DNA from 2 places in the Rhodoferax sp. XS2R6 genome. Region 1 is predicted to be linked to the other one. Evidence: predicted binding sites of a transcription regulator. Region 1 holds the regulator's gene; the other holds the start of a gene.

What was found. The regulator FNR, encoded in region 1, switches genes on or off when oxygen is low (the NO sensors DNR and NnrR bind a similar motif). The targets are predictions, from matches to a motif close to TTGATNNNNATCAA.
Region 2: a site for FNR is predicted at 8,504-8,517, ahead of AC097A_RS03205 (type IV pili methyl-accepting chemotaxis transducer N-terminal domain-containing protein). Genes of this name have one in related genera too.

What each region holds. Positions count from the first base shown of each region.
Region 1 covers NZ_JBWMAY010000001.1:230,926-240,838, forward strand. The annotation lists gene AC097A_RS01095 (outer membrane beta-barrel protein) at 1-218, shown strand, start outside; gene AC097A_RS01100 (thioesterase family protein) at 246-1,073, opposite strand; gene AC097A_RS01105 (hypothetical protein) at 1,172-1,891, opposite strand; gene AC097A_RS01110 (hypothetical protein) at 2,000-2,326, opposite strand; gene AC097A_RS01115 (DMT family transporter) at 2,354-3,244, opposite strand; gene dusA (tRNA dihydrouridine(20/20a) synthase DusA) at 3,231-4,247, opposite strand; gene AC097A_RS01125 (GGDEF domain-containing protein) at 4,273-5,343, opposite strand; gene AC097A_RS01130 (sulfite exporter TauE/SafE family protein) at 5,383-6,066, opposite strand; gene hemN (oxygen-independent coproporphyrinogen III oxidase) at 6,076-7,476, opposite strand; gene fnr (fumarate/nitrate reduction transcriptional regulator Fnr) at 7,667-8,386, shown strand; gene AC097A_RS01145 (FixH family protein) at 8,402-8,680, opposite strand; gene ccoG (cytochrome c oxidase accessory protein CcoG) at 8,689-9,913, opposite strand, start outside.
Region 2 covers NZ_JBWMAY010000001.1:671,885-681,797, forward strand. The annotation lists gene AC097A_RS03185 (nitrate reductase subunit alpha) at 1-2,697, opposite strand, end outside; gene AC097A_RS03190 (MFS transporter) at 2,795-4,423, opposite strand; gene AC097A_RS03195 (MFS transporter) at 4,434-5,702, opposite strand; gene AC097A_RS03200 (response regulator) at 5,862-6,536, opposite strand; gene AC097A_RS03205 (type IV pili methyl-accepting chemotaxis transducer N-terminal domain-containing protein) at 6,554-8,449, opposite strand; gene AC097A_RS03210 (valine--tRNA ligase) at 8,693-9,913, shown strand, end outside.

The DNA of each region.
Region 1 (9,913 bases):
CCACCTACGGCCGCACCGATGTTTCCAGTGCCCCCACCTCGGGTGTCACGGCGGGCAGTGAACGCGGGTTCGACTGGTCCTACGGCATTGGCGCAGAAATGTTGCTGAGCACCCAATGGTCGGGCGTGCTGCAGTACGACGAGCACTACGTGAAATTCCCCGGTGGTGGCAGCGACCGTGTCAGCGCCACTTCGCTAGGGCTGCGTTACCGCTACTGACCTCGGGCCATTCGGCGGCGCCGCGCCTCAGTCACGCTTGCGCACAAACAGGCTTTGCGTCGCCCGCCCGATCAGCCCCAGCTCGTCATACAACGCCGACTCCGCCAGCCCACCGCCGTGGCTGGACAAATGGGTGCGCGCGTCCAGGCAAATCCACTCACCTACCGGGCGGCGCAGCAGGTTGATGCTGAGGTCGGAGTTGACGAAGACGTGGGTGGACAGGTCGAGGATGGCGCTGATGCCGTTGCCCGAATCGGCCGCCACCGCCACGCGCTGGTAGGGACTGGGCTTTTGGCCCTGCACCAGCGGGTAGCTCAGACGGAACCACACGGCACTGGGGCCCGCAAACATGCGCCCGGCGGCAATGCGGCTTTCCACCAGATCGGGGTAGCCAATTTCGCCGCGCGCAAACGGAAAGCGCTGCACGGGTGAATCGGCCGGCGTCTTGGGCGCCTTGGGTAAGGGGTGGCCGGGCAGGCCGGGGGGAATGTCCACCTCGCCTTCGCGCTGAAACAGGGCGGTGGCACGGATCAGCTCCTTGCCATCGGCCAGCGCCACGGCCGAGAAGTGGCCGGCGTTGCGGCCCACATAGTCTTCTTGCACGCGCACCTCGATGTCGGCAATCGGCACCGGGCGCAGCAGGTTGGCCGTGAGCCGCGCCATGTGCAGCAGGCCGTGGGCCTGCGCAGCAGCCTCCAGCGCGTGGCTCACCAACGCGATGGGCGGGCCCGCATGCTGCTGCTGCGGGTGCCAGGGACCACGCGTGAGCGGGCTGGCGCGGAACACGTGGGCATCCAGCGGAGAAAACGCCGCAGCGGGCGCACGGCCTGGGGTGGGTTCCTGCGAATTTGGCATGTCAATGGCTCCTAATTTGATAGCTGCTTGCGCATCTTCCACGAGGGCTAGACGCCAATTTCATTCAAAATCAGCTCATAAGCCCTTGCTGGCGACCACTATCTCAGCTTGGCAGACGCTGGGGGTGTCGCCAAAGTGGCGGTGTGCTGTTTGCATTCGGCGCTGGTGGAGGCCATAGCGGCCTTGTTTCGGCAAATACGTTGCAGCTCGGTTTGGGCTCCGTTGTGACCTAGGTGTGCTGCACGGGCCAGCAGCTCCACGGCATGCCAGGGTATCTGCGATGCAGGTTTGAGGGTGGGCAGCTTGGGGGCTTTGGTGGCAGGCTGGGCCACGGGCTGCACCGGGCGCCCCAAAGCCGCCTTGCCATCCAGCAGGCGCGCATAGTCACGCACCATGAGGTCTGCGTCCAGACGGCTCTGTTGCCGCGCAGGTGTGGACAACCAGGTGTGCGTTCCCAGATCCGGGACATCAGCCAAGTTTTTCCCGGGTGAGTAAGCCATGGCGGCAATCTCGTCTGGAATGGCTTTGCCCAAGCCGCTAGCGCGCGCCAGGTCATCGGCCGACTGGCTGGCCAGCACTCCAGCCCGCGCCGCATGTGCGCCTTCCGCGGCGAGTTCAGCCCCGGCTACGGCGGCACCACCGGTAGCGGCCCCCTTGCCTGCCACCCCAACCGCTCCTTTGCTGGCAGCCCCCGCGGCCTTGCCGGCTCCCGCACCCAGCTTGCCCAGCAAACCCCAGATGGCATGGGCAGGCGGCACCAACACCAGACTGCAGCACAAGGCCAGAAAGAAACCCAACCCGTAACTACGCAATCGCATACTGCCTCCCTATGGCGGTTGATGTACGGCCTACACCGCTATATTTTGGATAGCTTCTCACGCATATTTGGCGAGGGCTAGAGGCCAATTTCACTCAAAAATGGCGCCCTAGGCCTGCCACACCCCAAAACCGGCCTCACGCAGAAGAATACCCAACTCCACCTCCATGCCACGCGCCGCCTCGTACTGCATGGGGTTGTAGGCCTCGTACAGGTCGGGCAGCAGGCGCAGGCCAAACTCCAGCACGTAACGGTTCGCCTGAATACCTGCCTTGTGTTTGTCAAACCGAATATCCGGGTCCAGCCCGGTCATGCCCACGTACACACAGGGCTTGCCGGTGATGTAGCCGGGGTTGGCGCGCATGAACTTGGCCTGCTCCAGCACCTGGGCGGACAACTCCACAACATACACATGGTGATGGGCGCGCTTGGCCATGGCTGTCTCCTGCGCGTCTGGCGCGTGTTAGCGCCGTGACACCCAGTACACGCCGGGCAAAATCAGCGCCGCGCCCACCAGGTGGTGCACGCCCAGCGGCTCGCCCAACACGCCCCAAGCGGCCAGGGCCGCATACAAGGGCCCCAGGTACAGCGTGACCGCCACGCGACTGGCGCCCAGCACCTTTTGTGCGGCGCCATAAATCCAGTAGGCGGCCAGGCCGGGAAACAGCGCCGCGGCCACCACCAGGCCGGTGGCGGCCCAAGACCAGGCAGGCGTCTCGGGCAACTGGGCCTCCCACACAGCGCAGGGAATCAGCGTCAGCACCCCCCCGGCGCAAATGGCAGCCAGCCGCGCGGTGGAACCCAGCGGGCTGGGCCACAGCTTTTGCAGCAACGCATAGGCCGCCCAAGCCACCATGGCCGCCACGATCCACGCGTCGCCCACCACCCACTGCACCTGGCCCAGCGCCAGCCACTGGCCTTGCACCACCACATGCACCACACCGGCCAGTGCCACCACCACGCCCGCCACCTGCGTCCAACGGAAACGTTCCCCCAGCCATAGCACCGCGCCCAAGGCAATCAACACGGGGGACGCGGCGTAAATCAGGGAGATGTTCATGGCGCCCGTGGTGCGCGCGCCCAGATAAACCCAAGCACCGCAGACCAACATGCCGCAAAAACCCAACACCACATACTGGTGCCACACGGCCAGAATGGCGCGGCGCTGCGCCCACAGCTCTTGGCGCGCCACCGCACCCAGCAGCACGCCGGCGATGGCCCAGCGCCCCAGCGCCAGCGCATAAGGCGCCACAACGCCAGGCGCCCAGCGCGCGACGATGAAGTTCACCGCCCACAGTGCGGGAATGAGCCACAGCCCCAGCAGGGCCCAGCGCTCCTGCTCAGGCCGCTGCAAGCGCAGTACCCCGTGCAATCGCCATCACGTCGCGGGCGGGCAAGGTTTTGTAGCGGTGGTCGCTCCACACCTGGCGCCACTTGCGCGCGCCGGGCAGGCCGTGGCGCAGGCCCAGCATGTGGCGGGCAATGCTGTACCACGAGGTGCCGTGCTCCGCCGCCTCACGCTCCATGTACTCCACCATAGCCAACTCGACGCTATCCCGCGTCAGCTCTGCGGGAGAAGCTCCGAAAAACGTAGCATCCCACTCGGCCAGCCACCAGGGGTTGTGATACGCCTCGCGGCCCAGCATCACGCCGTCCACATGCTCCAACTGCTCGGCCAGCTGGGCGCTGGTGGTCAAGCCGCCGTTGATGGCGATGGTGAGGTGGGGAAAGTCTTGTTTCAGTTGGTGCACCAGCTCGTAACGCAGCGGCGGGATCTCGCGGTTTTCCTTCGGGCTCAGGCCTTTGAGCCAGGCATTGCGCGCATGGGCAATGAACACGGTGCAGCCTGCATCGGCCACGGTGCCCACAAAGTCGCGCACAAAGCCGTAGCCCTCTTCCTTGTCGATGCCAATGCGGTGTTTCACGGTGACCGGAATGTCCACCACGTCCACCATGGCCTTCACGCAGTCGGCCACCAGCGAGGCCTCGTTCATCAGGCAGGCGCCAAACGCGCCGCGCTGCACACGTTCACTCGGGCAGCCGCAGTTGATGTTGATTTCGTCGTAGCCCCAGTCCTGGCCCAGCTTGGCGCACTGCGCCAGATCAGCCGGCTCGCTACCGCCCAGTTGCAGGGCCACGGGGTGTTCTTCGGTGTTAAAGCGCAGGTGGCGCGGCACGTCACCATGGATGAGCGCGCCGGTGGTCACCATTTCGGTGTACAGCAGCGCGTGGCGGCTCAGCAGGCGGTGGAAATAGCGGCAATGGCGGTCAGTCCAATCCATCATGGGGGCGACGGACAGACGCCAAGGATTGGGAGCAGACGCGGGGGTGCCAGAGAGTGGCAAGACAGAAGACATGGGCAGGATTATCCCAGCCCGGGCATCACAGCAGCGTGTGCACCCGGTTTCGCCCTGCCTGCTTGGCCTGGTAAAGCGCCTGGTCGGCGCGGTTCACCAGGTCGGCGGGGTCGGTCTTGGCCTCGGCCATGGCGGCGCCCACGCTCACGGTCACTGGCCGATGCAAGCCCTGCAGGGCTTGCACCGCCTGGCGGATGCGTTCGGCCACCGCACGCGTGTCGGCCACTTGGGTGTCGGGCAGGATGACGGCAAACTCTTCGCCGCCGTAGCGGGCCACATGGTCGTAGGCCCGGGCCTGCGATTTGATGGCCGCGGCCACGGCCTGTAGGGCCTGGTCGCCGGCTAGGTGGCCATACTGGTCGTTATAGGCCTTGAAGTGGTCCACATCCACCATCAGCAATGCCAGCGGCGAGCGGGTGCGCAAGGCGCGGGCATATTCATTGGCCAGCAGCCGGTCGAAGGCGCGGCGGTTCTTCAGGTTGGTCAGCGCGTCGGTCAGGCTTTGCTCGGACAACTCGTCGTTGAGCTCCTGCAGCTGTTTTTGCGCGTCTTCCAGTTCGCGCTGGCGCAGGCTCTGCGCGCGCGACAGCAGCTCCAGCTCGGCATTGGCGCGGCGCAGGGCCAGCAGTTGCACCACTTGGCGCGACAGGGCCTTGAGCGCTTCGGCCTGCGCCTCGGTCAACTTGCGGGGAACTTGATCAATCACACACACGGTGCCCAGCGCAGCGCCCGAGGCGGTCAGCAGCGGTGCCCCGGCATAAAAGCGGATACCCAGGTCGCCAGTGACCAGGGGGTTGGTAGCAAAACGGCTGTCGTCCAGCGCATTGGGCACTTCCATCAGGGCGTCGGGTTCGGTAATGGCGTGCGCACAAAACGCAATGCCACGCGGCGTTTCCATCGCGTTCAGGCCCACCCGGGCCTTGAACCACTGGCGATCCTCGTCAATCAGGGAAATCAGCGCGATCGGGGTGTTGCAAATGAAGGCGGCGAGCTTGACAACGTCGTCATAGGCTTGCTCGGCCGCGGTATCCAGCACCCCCAGACTGCGCAGCTCTGCCAGTCGCAAGGCCTCGGCAGCGTAGGCGGTTTGGTCCATGGGGGGCGCCCTCCAACAGGGGGTGGTTCTTGATGTGCATCAAGGTGTGATGCACCATGGAGCCTGATTGTGCACCAATCCCATCCACAAAGCCCACGCCGAACTGGCCGCCAACGCCGCCCCCGCCAAGCGCACGCCCCATTGCCCATCACCCATCTGGCCGCCCTGCAGGCGCAGCCACAACCAGGGCCCCAGCAGCATGGTGACCGAGGTGCCCAGGGCAAACAGGGCCATGACGGCGGCCCCACTCACCACGTCACCCGCCAATGCCGCCACCAGCAGCGCCGAATACAACAAACCGCAGGGCAACAGCGCCCACAACATGCCCAGCCCCAGCGGTGCCCCACGGCCCCAGCGCAAACCCAGGCTGCGGGTATAGCCCCACACCGTGCGGGCACCGGCCTGCAACCACAGCGGCTGGCGCCCCTGCCAGAACAGCAGCAGCCCCAGCACCAGCGCCGCCACATGCACCATGGACCACACGGGCCGCAGTGCAGCGCTCTGCACCGTAAGCCAGCCCAGGCCCTGCATGGACGCGGCCGCCAGCCCACCCAGCGCCGCATAACCGATCACACGGCCGACTTGAAAGGTGAGGAGTGCCGAGGTTTGGCGCGGGCCCGCCGCCTGCCCTATACCCGCGCAGGCAGCGCCACACATGGCCACACAGTGCGGCCCGCCCACCAGACCCATCACCAGGGCCGTGAGTGCCAGAGAAGATTGCATCAGGCCATGCTAAATGATCTTGGAGAAGCGGGCACGGGTGCGGTCGGACTGCAGGTACCTGTCAAACACCATGGCCACTGCGCGCACAAAAAACCAGCCCTGCGCAGTGACCTGGATGCCGCTGTCGTCCAGCACCACCAGGCCCTGCCCGGCCAGCGTTTGCAGCGCCTCCATCTCAGTGGCAAAGTAGTTTTTAAAGTCCACCAAGTAGGCCAGGTTGATGGACTCGAACTGCAACTGGCCCTGGCACATGAGCGCCATGATGACGGCGCGGCGCACCAGGTCGTCGCGTGTGACGGCCAGGCCGCGCACCACTGGAAAACGGCCCTGGTCCAGGTAGTCGTAGTACTCGTCCAACGTCTTGGCGTTCTGGCTGTAGGTCGCACCAATGCGGCCGATGGCCGACACGCCCAAGGCGATCAAATCGCAATCGGGCTGGGTGCTGTAACCCTGGAAGTTGCGGTGCAGCCGCCCCTGGCGCTTGGCCACGGCCAGCGAGTCTTCGGGCAGGGCAAAGTGGTCCATGCCCACATACACATAACCCGCCCCCATAAAGGCAGCGAGCGAACGCGACAACATCGACACCTTGGAACCCGCGCTGGGCAACTCCACCGTGGCAATGCGACGCTGGGGTTTGAAGCGCTCGGGCAGGTGGGCGTAGGCATACAGCGCAATTCGGTCGGGTCGCAGCTGGTTGACCTGGGCCAGCGTGCGGTCAAACGACTCCGGGGTTTGCTGCGGCAGGCCATAGATCAGGTCTACATTGATAGACTCAAAACCCCGGGCGCGCGCCGCCGCAACCAGCGCAAACACCTGCTCGGCCGGCTGCACCCGGTGCACCGCCTTCTGCACCGCGGGGTCAAAGTCTTGTACGCCAAAACTCAGGCGGTTAAAACCCAGTTCGGCCAGGGTGTCCAGCCGGGTCGCGTCCACCGTGCGCGGGTCCACCTCAATGGAATATTCGCCACCCGGCGCAAAGTTGAAGTTGCGCCGCAGCATGCCCATCAGCTCGCGCAGCTCGGTGTCGCTCAAAAACGTGGGGCTGCCACCGCCCAGGTGCAGCTGGCTCACGGTCTGGCCAGTGCCCATACGTTCGGTGTGCAGGTCCACCTCGCGGCTCAGGTAGCGCAGGTAGGTGGCGGCCTTGTCGTGGTGTTTGGTAATAATCTTGTTGCAAGCGCAGTAGTAACACAGCGACTCGCAAAACGGAATGTGTACATACAGTGACAGCGGCAATGCCAAGGCCGCCGCACCACTGCGGCGCTGGGCCAGGGCTTGGGCGTAGTCGTCGGCGGTAAAGGCCTCGACAAAGCGGTCTGCCGTGGGGTAGGAGGTGTACCGCGGCCCTGCAACGTCGAAACGGGTCAGCAAATTTTCCGAGATGGGGGTGGTGTCTACGACGGCGTTCATGAATACTCCAAGCTACCGCACAGACTGTGACGCAAGCCCTGCACAAACTGCTTGATCTACATCAAGGAGCCAGCGCATGACCAGGAACATAATTGACTTGCATCAGGGGAACCATATGTTTGAGCCAATCGCACCCACCACCAAAGCCGCCGAGGCACACGCCACCATTGCCATTGCGCCGGCCACGCCCCTGACGCCCCACACCATCAAGGTGGCCTGCTCCAACTGCAACCTGCGCGAACTCTGCATGCCGCTGGGCCTGAGCGCCAGCGAGCTGGACAAGATTGACGACGTGGTGGCCAGCCGCCGCAAGATCAAACGCGGCGGGGCCCTGTTCCGCAACGGCGAAAAGTTCACCAGCCTGTATGCCATTCGCACCGGCTTCTTCAAGACCTGCGTGGCCTCGGAGGACGGGCGCGACCAGGTCACCGGTTTTCAGATGGCGGGCGAGGTGATGGGGCTGGACGGCATCGTCAACGACCACCACACCTGTGACGCCGTGGCGCTGGAAGATGCCGAGGTGTGTGTCATGCCGTTTGACCGTATTGAAGAACTGTCACGCGAAGTGAATGCGCTGCAGCGCCATGTGCACAAGATCATGAGCCGGGAAATTGTGCGGGAGAACGGCGTGATGCTGCTCTTGGGCAGCATGCGGGCCGAGGAGCGCCTGGCGGCCTTTTTGCTGAACCTGGTCCAGCGTCTGCATGCACGCGGCTTCTCGCAGTCTGAGCTGGTGTTGCGCATGACGCGCGAAGAAATTGGCAGCTACCTGGGCCTCAAGCTCGAAACCGTGAGCCGCACCTTCTCCAAATTTGTGGAAGACGGCATTGTGGAAGTCAAACAGCGCCATGTGCGCATCCTCAATACCGAGGCCCTCAAGGACATCGTCAATCCCAAGGTCTGCAACTAAACAGCCTGAGATGGCTTAGGGGGTCGCCGGAGCGACCTGCGGCTTGACCCCGGTGGCCGCGTGGTTACGCGCCTGCACAGCTGGGGCCAGGCTCTCCGGTGTCGCAGCCAGCGTGCGGTTGATCTCTATGCCCTTTTGGTAATAGTTCTGGTCCACCACCGGGTCGGCCCCCGACACAGCCAAATACAGCGTAACAAACCCAGCCACCACCACAATGGCCGGGCCAGACAGTACCAGCCAGACGTAACCAAAATGCCACCAGGGCTGCTGCGAAGAAGGGTCTTGGGTGTCCATAACAATCCTTAACGGGGAACAATAAATACCGACTTCTCGGTCACGGTGCTGCTGTGGGCCCCGTTGGTTACTTCAAAGTGGATGGGGTGGGAGCCTGCCGGTGCAGCCTCATAAGGAATCTGCACCCGCACCGCCACCCAGCGCGCCTGCGTGGCACCAATGGCCACGGTCGGCCTGTCCATCTGGGTGCTCATGCCCTCAATCCCGCTGGCGCTAACGCTGAAGTCCTGGTCCTGCTCGGTCGCGTTCATGATCTGCAGGCGGTACACGTTTTCGATCTTGCCACCCTGCACGATGCGGGCCAGCGTACCCCGGTCGCGCTCCACATCCACCCGAAACGGTGAGCGCAGCGCCAAGCTCACCAGCATGGCCACCACCACGGCCACCAGAATGCCGGTGTACACCAGCACCCGCGGGCGCAACACATGGCGCAGGGTCTGGGCGCGGGTCCAGTGTTGGTTGACGGCGTTTTGGGTGGAGTACTTCACCAAGCCGCGGGCGTAGCCCATCTTGTCCATCACGGTGTCGCACACATCGGCGCAGGCGCCGCAGCCTATGCATTCGTACTGCAGGCCATCGCGGATATCAATGCCCGTGGGGCACACCTGCACACACAGGCTGCAGTTCACACAGGCACCCAGGTTCAAGGACAGGGGGTCGGCCTTGCGCGAGCGCGCACCACGTGGCTCACCACGCTCCTCGTCGTAGGTAACAACCAGGGTGTCGCGGTCGAACATGGCGCTCTGGAAGCGCGCATAGGGGCACATGTATTTGCAGACCTGCTCACGCAAGTAACCTGCATTGCCATAGGTGGCAAACCCGTAAAACAGCACCCAAAAGGTTTCCCACGGGCCCAAGCCCCAGCCCAACACCGCGCTGGCCAGGCTGTGGATGGGCGTGAAATACCCCACAAAGGTGAAACCCGTCCACAGCGACACGGCCAGCCACATACCCTGCTTGGCCAGCTTGCGGCCCAGCTTGTCCCAGCCCCAGGGGCCTGCATCCCGGCGCATGCGGGCCGATCGGTCGCCTTCGGCCAACTTCTCCAGCCAGAGAAAAATCTCGGTGTACACCGTTTGGGGGCAGGCGTAACCACACCACAGGCGCCCGGCCACCGCGGTGAACAGGAACAGTGACAGTGCCGAAATCACCAGCAAGCCCGTGAGGTAGACAAAATCTTGCGGGTACAGCACCAACGAGAAGATGTAGAACCGTTTTGCCACCAGGTCGAAC
Region 2 (9,913 bases), 440 kb from region 1:
CTCGCACTCGCCCTTGCTCCACTCGGCCACGCCAAAGGGCTGGGCCAGTTCGGCGGGCGTGTCGTGCATTAGCGGGGTCAGCATCACTTCTTTTTCCACACCGAGGTGGCCCACGCACACCTCGCTAAAGGCCTTGGCAAAGCCTTTGTAAATATCCCAGTCGCTCCGGCTCTGCCAGGCCGGGTCCACCGCAGTGCTCAAAGGGTGGATGAAGGGGTGCATGTCGCTGGTGTTGAGGTCGTTTTTCTCGTACCAGGTGGCGGTGGGCAACACGATGTCGGAGTACAGGCAGGTGGTGCTCATGCGGAAGTCCAGCGTGACCAGCAGGTCCAGCTTGCCTTCGGGGGCCTTGTCGTGCCACACCACTTCGGTAGGTTTGGCTTCTTCGGCACCCAGGTCTTTGCCCTGCACACCGTGGGTGGTGCCCAGCAGGTGCTTCAAAAAGTACTCATGCCCCTTGCCGCTGGAGCCCAGAATGTTGGAGCGCCACACAAACATATTGCGCGGCCAGTTGAGCGGGTTGTCCGGGTCTTCACAGCTCAGTTTCAGGCTTCCGTCCTTCAGCGACTGCACCACATGGTTCTTGGGGTCCAGCCCTTTGGCCTGCGCGTCTTTCACTACTTGCATGGGGTTGGTCTGCAACTGCGGCGCACTGGGCAACCAGCCCATGCGTTCGGCGCGCACGTTGTAGTCAATCAGGCTGCCGCCAAACTTGGCCTTGTCGGCCAGGGGCGACAAGATTTCGTCCACGCCCAGCTTCTCGTAGCGCCACTGGTCGGTGTGGGCGTAGAAGAAGCTGGTGCTGTTCATCTGGCGTGGTGGGCGCACCCAGTCCAGCGCAAAGGCCAGGGCAGTCCAGCCGGTCTGGGGGCGCAGCTTTTCCTGGCCCACGTAGTGCGCCCAACCGCCGCCACTTTTGCCGATGCAGCCACACATCATCAGCATGTTGATGATGCCGCGGTAGTTCATGTCACTGTGGTACCAGTGGTTCATGGCCGCACCGATGATGACCATGCTCTTGCCCTGGGTCTTGTCGGCGTTGTCGGCAAACTGGCGCGCCACGGCGATCACCTGATCGCGCTTCACGCCGGTGATCTTTTCCTGCCAGGCGGGGGTGTAAGGGGTGTCGTCGTCATAACTGGTGGCCGCGTTCTCACCAGCGATGCCACGGGCCACGCCATAGTTAGCCACGGTCAGGTCAAACACAGTAGCGACTAACGCGTACCGTTCTTCACCGGCCTTGCCCAGCTTGACGCGGCGTACCGGTACCTTGCGCACCAGCACATCGCCCACGGCGGCGCTTTGTTTGTTGGCGTCGAAGTTGGGGGTGTCTATGCCGCCAAAGTACGGGAAGCCCACCTCGCCCACCTCGTAGTCGGCAGCGGCACCATTCGCGCCGGCCTCCATCAGGCTGAGCTTGAGCGTGACCTCGGTGTCTCCCCGGGCCTCTTTGTTCTCGAGGTTCCACTTGCCCAAATCCTCACGCTCGGCCGCGCCCCAGCGGAAACCGATGGAGCCGTTGGGCAACACCATCTTGTCGTTCTGGTCCAGCGCCACGGTCTTCCACTCGGGGTTGTTGTCCTGGCCGAGCTTGCCGTTGAAGTCGCTGGCGCGCAGGTAGCGGCCGGGCACCATGACTTTGCGGCCATCGGGCAGCGTGCGCTCCTCCAGTTGCACCAGATTGGGCATGTCGGTGTAGCGGCGCACGTAGTTGTCAAAGTAGGCGCTGCGTTTGTCAAAGTAAAACTCTTTGAGGATGACGTGGCCCATGGCCATGGCCACGGCGGCATCCGTCCCCTGCTTGGGGTGCATCCACAGGTCGGCGAGTTTGCTGATCTCGGCGTAGTCGGGGGTGATGGCTACCGTCTTGGCGCCCTTGTAGCGCACCTCGGTGAAGAAGTGGGCATCGGGCGTACGGGTCTGGGGCACGTTGGAGCCCCAGGCAATGATGAAGGTGCTGTTGTACCAATCGGCACTCTCGGGTACGTCGGTTTGCTCGCCCCAGACCTGCGGGCTGGCCGGTGGCAGGTCGCAGTACCAGTCGTAAAAGCTCATGCACACACCACCGATAAGGCTGAGGTAGCGGCTGCCCGCGGCGTAGCTCACCATGCTCATGGCCGGAATGGGCGAGAAACCGATGATGCGGTCCGGGCCGTATTTCTTGGCGGTGTAGACGTTGGCGCTGGCGACCAACTGGTTGATCTCTTCCCAGGTGCTGCGCACAAAGCCACCCAGGCCACGCTGCTTTTGCCACTCCAGGCGCGCTTCGGGGTTCTCCACGATGCTGGCCCACGCGTCTACCGGGCTCTTGGCCACCAGCAGGGCCGCACGCCAGTGTTTGAGCAGGCGGGCGCGGATCATGGGGTACTTCACGCGGTTGGCGCTGTACAGGTACCAGCTGTAGCTGGCGCCGCGGGCGCAGCCACGCGGTTCGTGGTTGGGCAGGTCGGGCCGGGTGCGGGGGTAGTCGGTCTGCTGGGTTTCCCAGGTGACGATGCCGCCCTTGACGTAAATCTTCCACGAGCAGGAGCCGGTGCAGTTCACGCCGTGGGTGCTGCGCACGATTTTGTCGTGGGCCCAGCGGTCGCGGTAGGCGTCTTCCCAGGTGCGGTCCTCGCCGGTGGCCACACCATGGCCATCGGCAAATTCCTCTTTGGGAGCCGAGAAGTGGCTCAGGCGGTCCAGAAAATGGCTCATAGGGATACCTCTGCAGTCGATTTTTTGAATGAAATCGGGCCATAGCCCAGGTGAAATATGCGCAAGCAGCTATACATTTGGTAGCACTTTGAATGTCTCAGGGATTCTGAATCTCGGCGCCCTTGCGCAGGTAGAACCACCAGTTCAACACCAGGCACACGGCGTAGAACACGGCAAATCCGTAAAACGCGTACTGCGGTGTGCCGGCCTTGATCTGCTGGCCAATCAGCACCGGGGCGATGAAGGCGCCGTAGGCCGCCACCGCGGAGGTCCAACCCAACACAGGGCCAGCCTGCTGGCGGTCAAAGATGAAACCCACGCTGCGGAAGGTGGAGCCATTGCCAATGCCGCTGGCGGCAAACAGCACGATGAACAGGCCCATGAAGGCCATGAAGTGCTGCTCGGGCGTGGGCGACTGGTAGGCCTGCAACATCACGTAACCCACCGCAGCCGAGGCCAGCACCATGATGGCGGAGATGATTTGCGTGACGATGGAGCCACCCACCTTGTCCGAGATCCAGCCGCCCACGGGGCGCACCGCGGCGCCCACAAAGGGACCGATCCAGGCGTAGGTCAGGGCCGAGGGTGCGTTGGGGTTTTTGAGCGTGTGCTGCAACACGCCTGCGGCATCGGGGATGTGCTGAAAACCGAAGATCACGGTGATGGCCAGCGGCAGCGCCATGGAGAAGCCAATGAAGCTGCCGAAGGTGACCACGTACAGCGCGGTCATGCTCCAGGTGTGTTTGTTGCTAAAGATGGCGAACTGCTTTTGCACGTTCTCCTTCATGGCACCAAAAGCGGCCAGGCGCATTACCACCAAGGCTGCCACGATGTCCAAGGGGATGGCCACCCACATGTTCAACAGGCCCAGGCCGGTGGGGGCCGGCAGGTACAGGTACAACATGCCGATGGACGGGATGAAGGCCAGCGAGTACAGGTAGGTGATCTTGGCAAACGCAACGACCGGGTTGCCGGTAGCGGGCGATACCGTCTTGAGGTTGCTCATGCCCCACCAGCAGAGGACGGACAAGGGAATGAGCGACAACACCCAGGCAAAGCCGGCGTTCTGGATGTAGGTGGGGGTACCCGCGGCAATCTTGCCGAAGATCCAGCCGCTGTCTTTCACCAGCGCCTTGGCTTCACCACCGAAGGCGCCAAAGATGCCAACGGTCATCACCAGCGGGATGACGATCTGCATGGTCGTCACCCCGAAGTTGCCCAGCCCTGCGTTCAGGCCCAGGGCCGTGCCCTGCAGGCGCTTGGGGAAGAAGGTGCTGATGTTGGACATGGAGCTGGCAAAGTTGCCGCCGCCCACGCCCGACCACAGCGCCATGAGCTGGAACACCCACAGCGGCCACTCGGGGTGCTGCAGCGCCACACCGGTGCCAATGGCCGGGGCCAGCAGCATGGCGGTGGTCAAGAAGATGGTGTTGCGCCCGCCCGCCATACGGATCAGGAAGGACGCGGGGATGCGCATGGTGGCACCCGAGATGCCGGCAATGGCGGTCAGCGTGAACAACTCGGCCTGGGTGAAGGGGAAGCCCAGGTTGAGCATCTGCACGGTGATGATGCCCCACATACCCCACACGGCAAAGCCGCACAGCAGGGCCGGAATGGATATCCACAGGTTGCGATACGCGATCTTTTTGCCCGTGCTTTCCCAGAAGCGCTCGTCTTCCGGTTGCCAGTGGGCAATGTCCGCGCGGGATGGACTGTTGGTAGTCATATGCAGAGTCCTAGTTCTGGAGGGAAAAGTTCTTGGCGTTGTGGCCCATGACTTCGGCCTTGCGCACCTCGGTCCAGTACATCCAGATGAGCGAGACCCAGACTACGCCGTACATCAACATAAAGGCGCTGGAGCGAATGCCGGTCAGGTCCATCAGCACCCCAAACAGGATGGGCAACACAAAGCCGCCCAGACCACCGGCCAGGCCGACGATTCCGCTGATGGCACCGATGTTGTGGCTGTAGTCGTCGCTGATGTACTTGAAGACGCTGGCCTTGCCGAAGGCCCAGGCAATGCCCAGGATGAACATCAGGCCAGTGAATACATAGACGTTGAGACCGATGTGGAAAGTGGCGGGGCCATTCACCGTCATCACGGTGAAATCGGTCTGCGGGTAGGACAGCAGGAACAGGCAAATCCAGCTCACCCACAACACCCACCAAGTCACGCTGTGGGCGCCGTATTTGTCGGACAACATGCCACCGAAGGCGCGCAGCACACCACCCGGCAGCGAGAAGCAAGCCGCCAACAGCGCCGCGACCCGAATGTCCAGACCGAACTCCCCCACGTAGTACTGCACCATCCACAGGGCGAGTGCCACATAACCGCCAAACACGATGCTGTAGTACTGGCAGTACTTGATGACCTTGGGGTCCTTCAGTGCTTTGAGCTGGTCCTTGAAGCTGACGTTGTTGGGCACCAGGTGGGCCGGGTCGCTGTGGCTGAACATCCAGAACAGCACCAGCGTGCCCAGCATGATGGCCGCATACACCTGCGGCACCATGCTCCAGCCAAAGGCCACCAGAATCACCGGTGCGACAAACTTGTTGACCGCCGAGCCAGAGTTACCCGCGCCATAAATGCCCATGGCCGTGCCCTGCTTGGCTTTGGGGAACCAGCGCGCCACGTACGGGGTGCCCACCGAGAACGAGCCGCCGGCCAGGCCCACAAACAGGCCGATGGTAATGAAGTGCCAGTACGCGGTGGCATAGGCCATCATCCAGATGGCGGGCACGGTGATGGCCATCAGCACCGCCATGACGATGCGGCCGCCAAAGCGGTCGGTCCAGATGCCCAGGGGCACACGGATCAGCGAACCGGTGAGCACCGGTGTGGCGGTGAGCAGGCCGAACTCAGTGGCGTTGAGGTTCAGCATCTTTTTGATCGGGATGCCGATCACGCCAAACATCATCCAGACCATGAAGCACACGGTGAACGCCAGCGTGCTGACGATGAGCACCGACCAGGCTTTGCGTGCGTTGCTTAAATCAGAGGCCATATTCCATCTCCTAGGGATGGAATGACTGTCGCGTTTTGGGGGCCTGCTGCCCATCCCCCATTGGGACGAGTGGCACCCTGCAAAAGAACTAGGCCCGCCGGGGCGGGCCTAGTTCCAAAGGCGTAGTGGGCGTGTTATCCACACGCGACCTGATCTGGATCAAACCAGGCCGTGGGCGGCGGCGTATACCGCAGCCTGCACCCGCGAGCTGAGCTGCAGCTTGCGCAGGATGCCTTGCACATGCACCTTGACCGTAGCCTCGGCAATGTCCAGCTGGCGGGCAATCAGCTTGTTGCTGTGGCCGTGTGCGACCAGCAGCAGGATCTCGCGCTCGCGGGCAGACAGCGTTTCTTGCAAGCCGGGCGGTGGCGCCGCTGGCGAGGCCTGCACCGGCAGGCTGGCGTGTGGCTTGGTGCGAAAGGCCGCCACAAACTTCGTCATCATCTCGGGGCTGATGACCGGCTCACCCGCCAGCACCCGCACGATGGCCTGGCACAGCTGGTCCGACTCCACAGTCTTGAGCAGGTAGCCATCGGCCCCGGCCTGCATGGCGGCGGCCAGGTCTTCCTCGTTCTCGCTCACCGTGAGCATGAGGATCCGGGCACGGCCAAAGGCCTGCTTGAGTGCGCCAATGCCGTCAATGCCGCGCACACCGGGCAGGTGGTTATCCAGCAAGATGAGGTCCGGCTGTACCTGCCCCGCACAGCGCAGCGCCTGCCCCAGGTCCGCAGCCTCGCCCACCACGTCAAAGCGCCCATCCTGCTTGAGCAGTGCAATCAACCCGCGGCGAAAGAGGTTGTGGTCGTCGACCACTAGCAGTTGGATCAGGGGCATGGGAAGTTCCAGAACAGTCAAAGGGCCTGGGCGGCCGGAGTGGTCACGGGGTGCTCAGGCAAGCGCAGTTGCACGCAGGTGCCCTGCCCTGGCTCAGAGCTCAGGTGCACGGTGGCCCCAATGGCCTGTGCGCGCTCTTGCATGATGTGTCGCCCCACATGCTGGCTGCCCAGCACCGCGTCAGGGGCAAAGCCGCTACCGTTGTCCTGCACCGTGAAAGTCCAGAACTGACCTTTCTCTACCCGCAGCGCCACCGACGTGGCCTGGGCATGTTTGCGCACATTGGACAGGGCCTCTTGCACCACATGCAAGACCTGCACCTGCACGTCGGAGGGCAGCGGCAGGCCGGTACCGTTGACGGTCAACTCCGTGTGCAGTCCGGTTTGGTGGCGGAACTTTTGCAGCGTCTCCTGCAAGGCTGCCTCAATGTCATCGGTGTTGGTGCGGGTGCGAAAGTGCACCAGCAGCTCCCGCACATCGCCAATGCTTTCTTTCAGGCCCGCGTCCAGCTCGTCCAGCGCGACCTGCATCTGCGGGCCCTGCGCCTTGTCGGCCGCGCTGCGCAGCAGCTGCACCTGGATTTTCAGGAAGGCCAGCGACTGCGCAATGGAGTCATGCAGTTCACGGGCAAGCAGGGTGCGCTCTTCTCCCACCGCCGCCTCGCGCTCCAAGGCCGAGGCCCGCAGCCCCTCCAGCGCACTGGCCAAGTGGCTGGCCAGGGCATCGAGCAGCACCTCTTCGTCCTTGGAGAGTTCCAGCGTCTTGCGGTAGAACAGGTCCACCTCGCCCATCAGGCGGCTTTGCAGGCGGATGGGCACGCTCACCAAGCTCTCGTAGCCCGCCTTCACGCAATGGCGCATGGGCGCGGCCTCGGCGCTCTGGATCGGGATCACCCGCGTGCGCGCCTCCTGCAGGGGGCTGCCACAGGCACAGGCCCCGGCCAGCAGGCTGCGCTCTTCATCCAGCATGTCTTGCGGAAAACAGTCGGACGCCAGCATCAGGTAACGCTGGTTGGCCTCGTCCGACCAGCGCACGGTCACCGCGTCGGCCCCCATCACCTTCCGCAGACGCTGGGCAAAGCCGCGTGACATCTCTTCAATCGAGTTCACCCCTGCCAGGAAGGCACTGAAGTCGTACAGCGTCTCGATGCGCGCACGCTGCGCTTCGATGTGCTGGGTCTTGGCCCGCACCTGCGCCTCCAGGCCATCCACCATGTCCTGCAGCCGCACCGCCATGCCATTGAAGCCCTGCGCCACCAGGCCAAACTCGTCCTTGCTGTCCACCTCGATGCGGACCTGGAAATCCCCCTCCTCCACACGGCGCAGCCCTTGTTGCAGCTGGTCCAGCGGGTTGATGACATACAAGTACCCGGTGTAGAGCATGACCACCGCAGCAAAGATAGCCAGCACCATCATCACGAACTGAAACAGGTTGAGCACCGCGGTGAGCTTGGCCAACTGCTGCTCAATCGCGCTGACCAGCCCATCAATAGCCTCTACCAACGCATGGGTCGACGGAAGAATGGTGCCCGGCTGCGCCGCCGCGCCCGACACCCAACCGGCCCGCTGGGCCCGCCACAGCGCCTGCACTGCGCTGAACTTGCCGCGCACCACCGGGTCCCAGGGCACAAACAGCGGGCGCGAGGGATCGCCCTGCTCCAGCACCCACAGGTTCTGGTCAAACTCGGCAATACGCGCCATGCGCTGGTCCTCGGCAATGCCGGCCTGGATCTCGCTGGCCATGCGCCAGGTCTGCATGCGCATGCGTCCGGCCTCGTTGACCGAGGCGGCCCCGCCTTCCAGCTGCCAGGTCACCCAGAGCGTGAGCCCAATGGACGTAAGCGCCACCACCAGCAAGGCCACGCCAATGCGCACCAGCTTGCTGGACAGGGAGGTCGCGTGGGTGTGGAACATGGCGATGTGGCAGGAAGGATGGCCGGATTGTGGGGACTGCCCCGCCGCACCCGCTTGATACAAGTCAAGCAAGCGGTATCTACCTGCGGTGATCCGGCAGAGCCGCCCACCGCAGCTATTTTTGGCATCAAATTGGCACCTAGCCCTCGTAAATACTGCGCCAACAGCTCCTAAAACAATAGCACCTTACGGGCCGTAGCCCTGCCCCGGTAAAATCGCCGCTCGCTCTTAGAAGAACCCCCCATGTCTGACACCGCCTCCACGCCCTCCACCGCCGCCCCCACAGCCCCCGAACAACCGGGTCTACAGTCCCTGTCCAAATCGTTTGAGCCCGTCGCGCTGGAAGCGCACTGGGGCCCCGAATGGGAAAAGCGCGGCTATGGCGTAGCGGGCTACCGCGGCACCCAGGCCCCGCAGGCCGGCCAGCCCGCCTTTGCCATCCAGCTGCCACCGCCCAATGTGACGGGCACGCTGCACATGGGCCACGCGTTCAATCAGACCATCATGGACAGCCTGACGCGCTACCACCGCATGGCCGGTTTCAACACCGCCTGGATTCCGGGCACCGACCACGCCGGCATTGCCACCCAGATCGTGGTGGAGCGCCAGTTGCAAGAGCAAAAGATCAGCCGTCACGACCTGGGCCGCGAAGCCTTCACCGCCAAGGTGTGGGAGTGGAAGGAAAAATCCGGCAATACCATCACCGGCCAGATGCGCCGCATGGGCGACAGCGTGGACTGGAGCCGTGAGTACTTCACCATGGACCCCAAGCTGTCCAAAACGGTGACCGAAACCTTTGTGCAGTTGTATGAACAAGGCCTGATCTACCGCGGCAAGCGCCTGGTGAACTGGGACCCCATCCTCATGAGCGCGGTGAGTGACCTGGAGGTGGAGAGCGAAGAGGAAGACGGCTCGCTGTGGCACATCCGTTACCCGCTGGCCGATGGCAGCGGCGACATCACCGTGGCCACCACCCGCCCCGAGACCATGCTGGGCGACGTGGCCGTGATGGTGCACCCCGAGGACGAGCGCTACACGGCGCTGATCGGCAAGATGGTGAAGCTGCCCCTGTGCGACCGCGAGATCCCGGTGATTGCCGACGACTACGTGGACAAGGCCTTTGGTACCGGCGTGGTGAAGGTCACGCCCGCGCACGACCAGAACGACTATGCCGTGGGCCAGCGCCACAAGCTGCCTCTGATCTGCGTGCTGACGCTGGACGCCAAGATCAACGAGAACGCCCCCGCGCCCTACCAGGGCCTGGACCGTTTTGTGGCGCGCAAAAAAGTAGTCGCCGATCTGGAAGCCAGCGGCTTCCTGGTGGAAGTAAAAAAGCACAAGCTGCAAGTGCCGCGCTGCGCACGCACCGGCCAAGTGATCGAACCCATGCTGACCGACCAGTGGTTCATGGCCATGAACACCGTGGGCAAGGGCGACGCCACGGGCAAGTCCATCGCGCAAAAA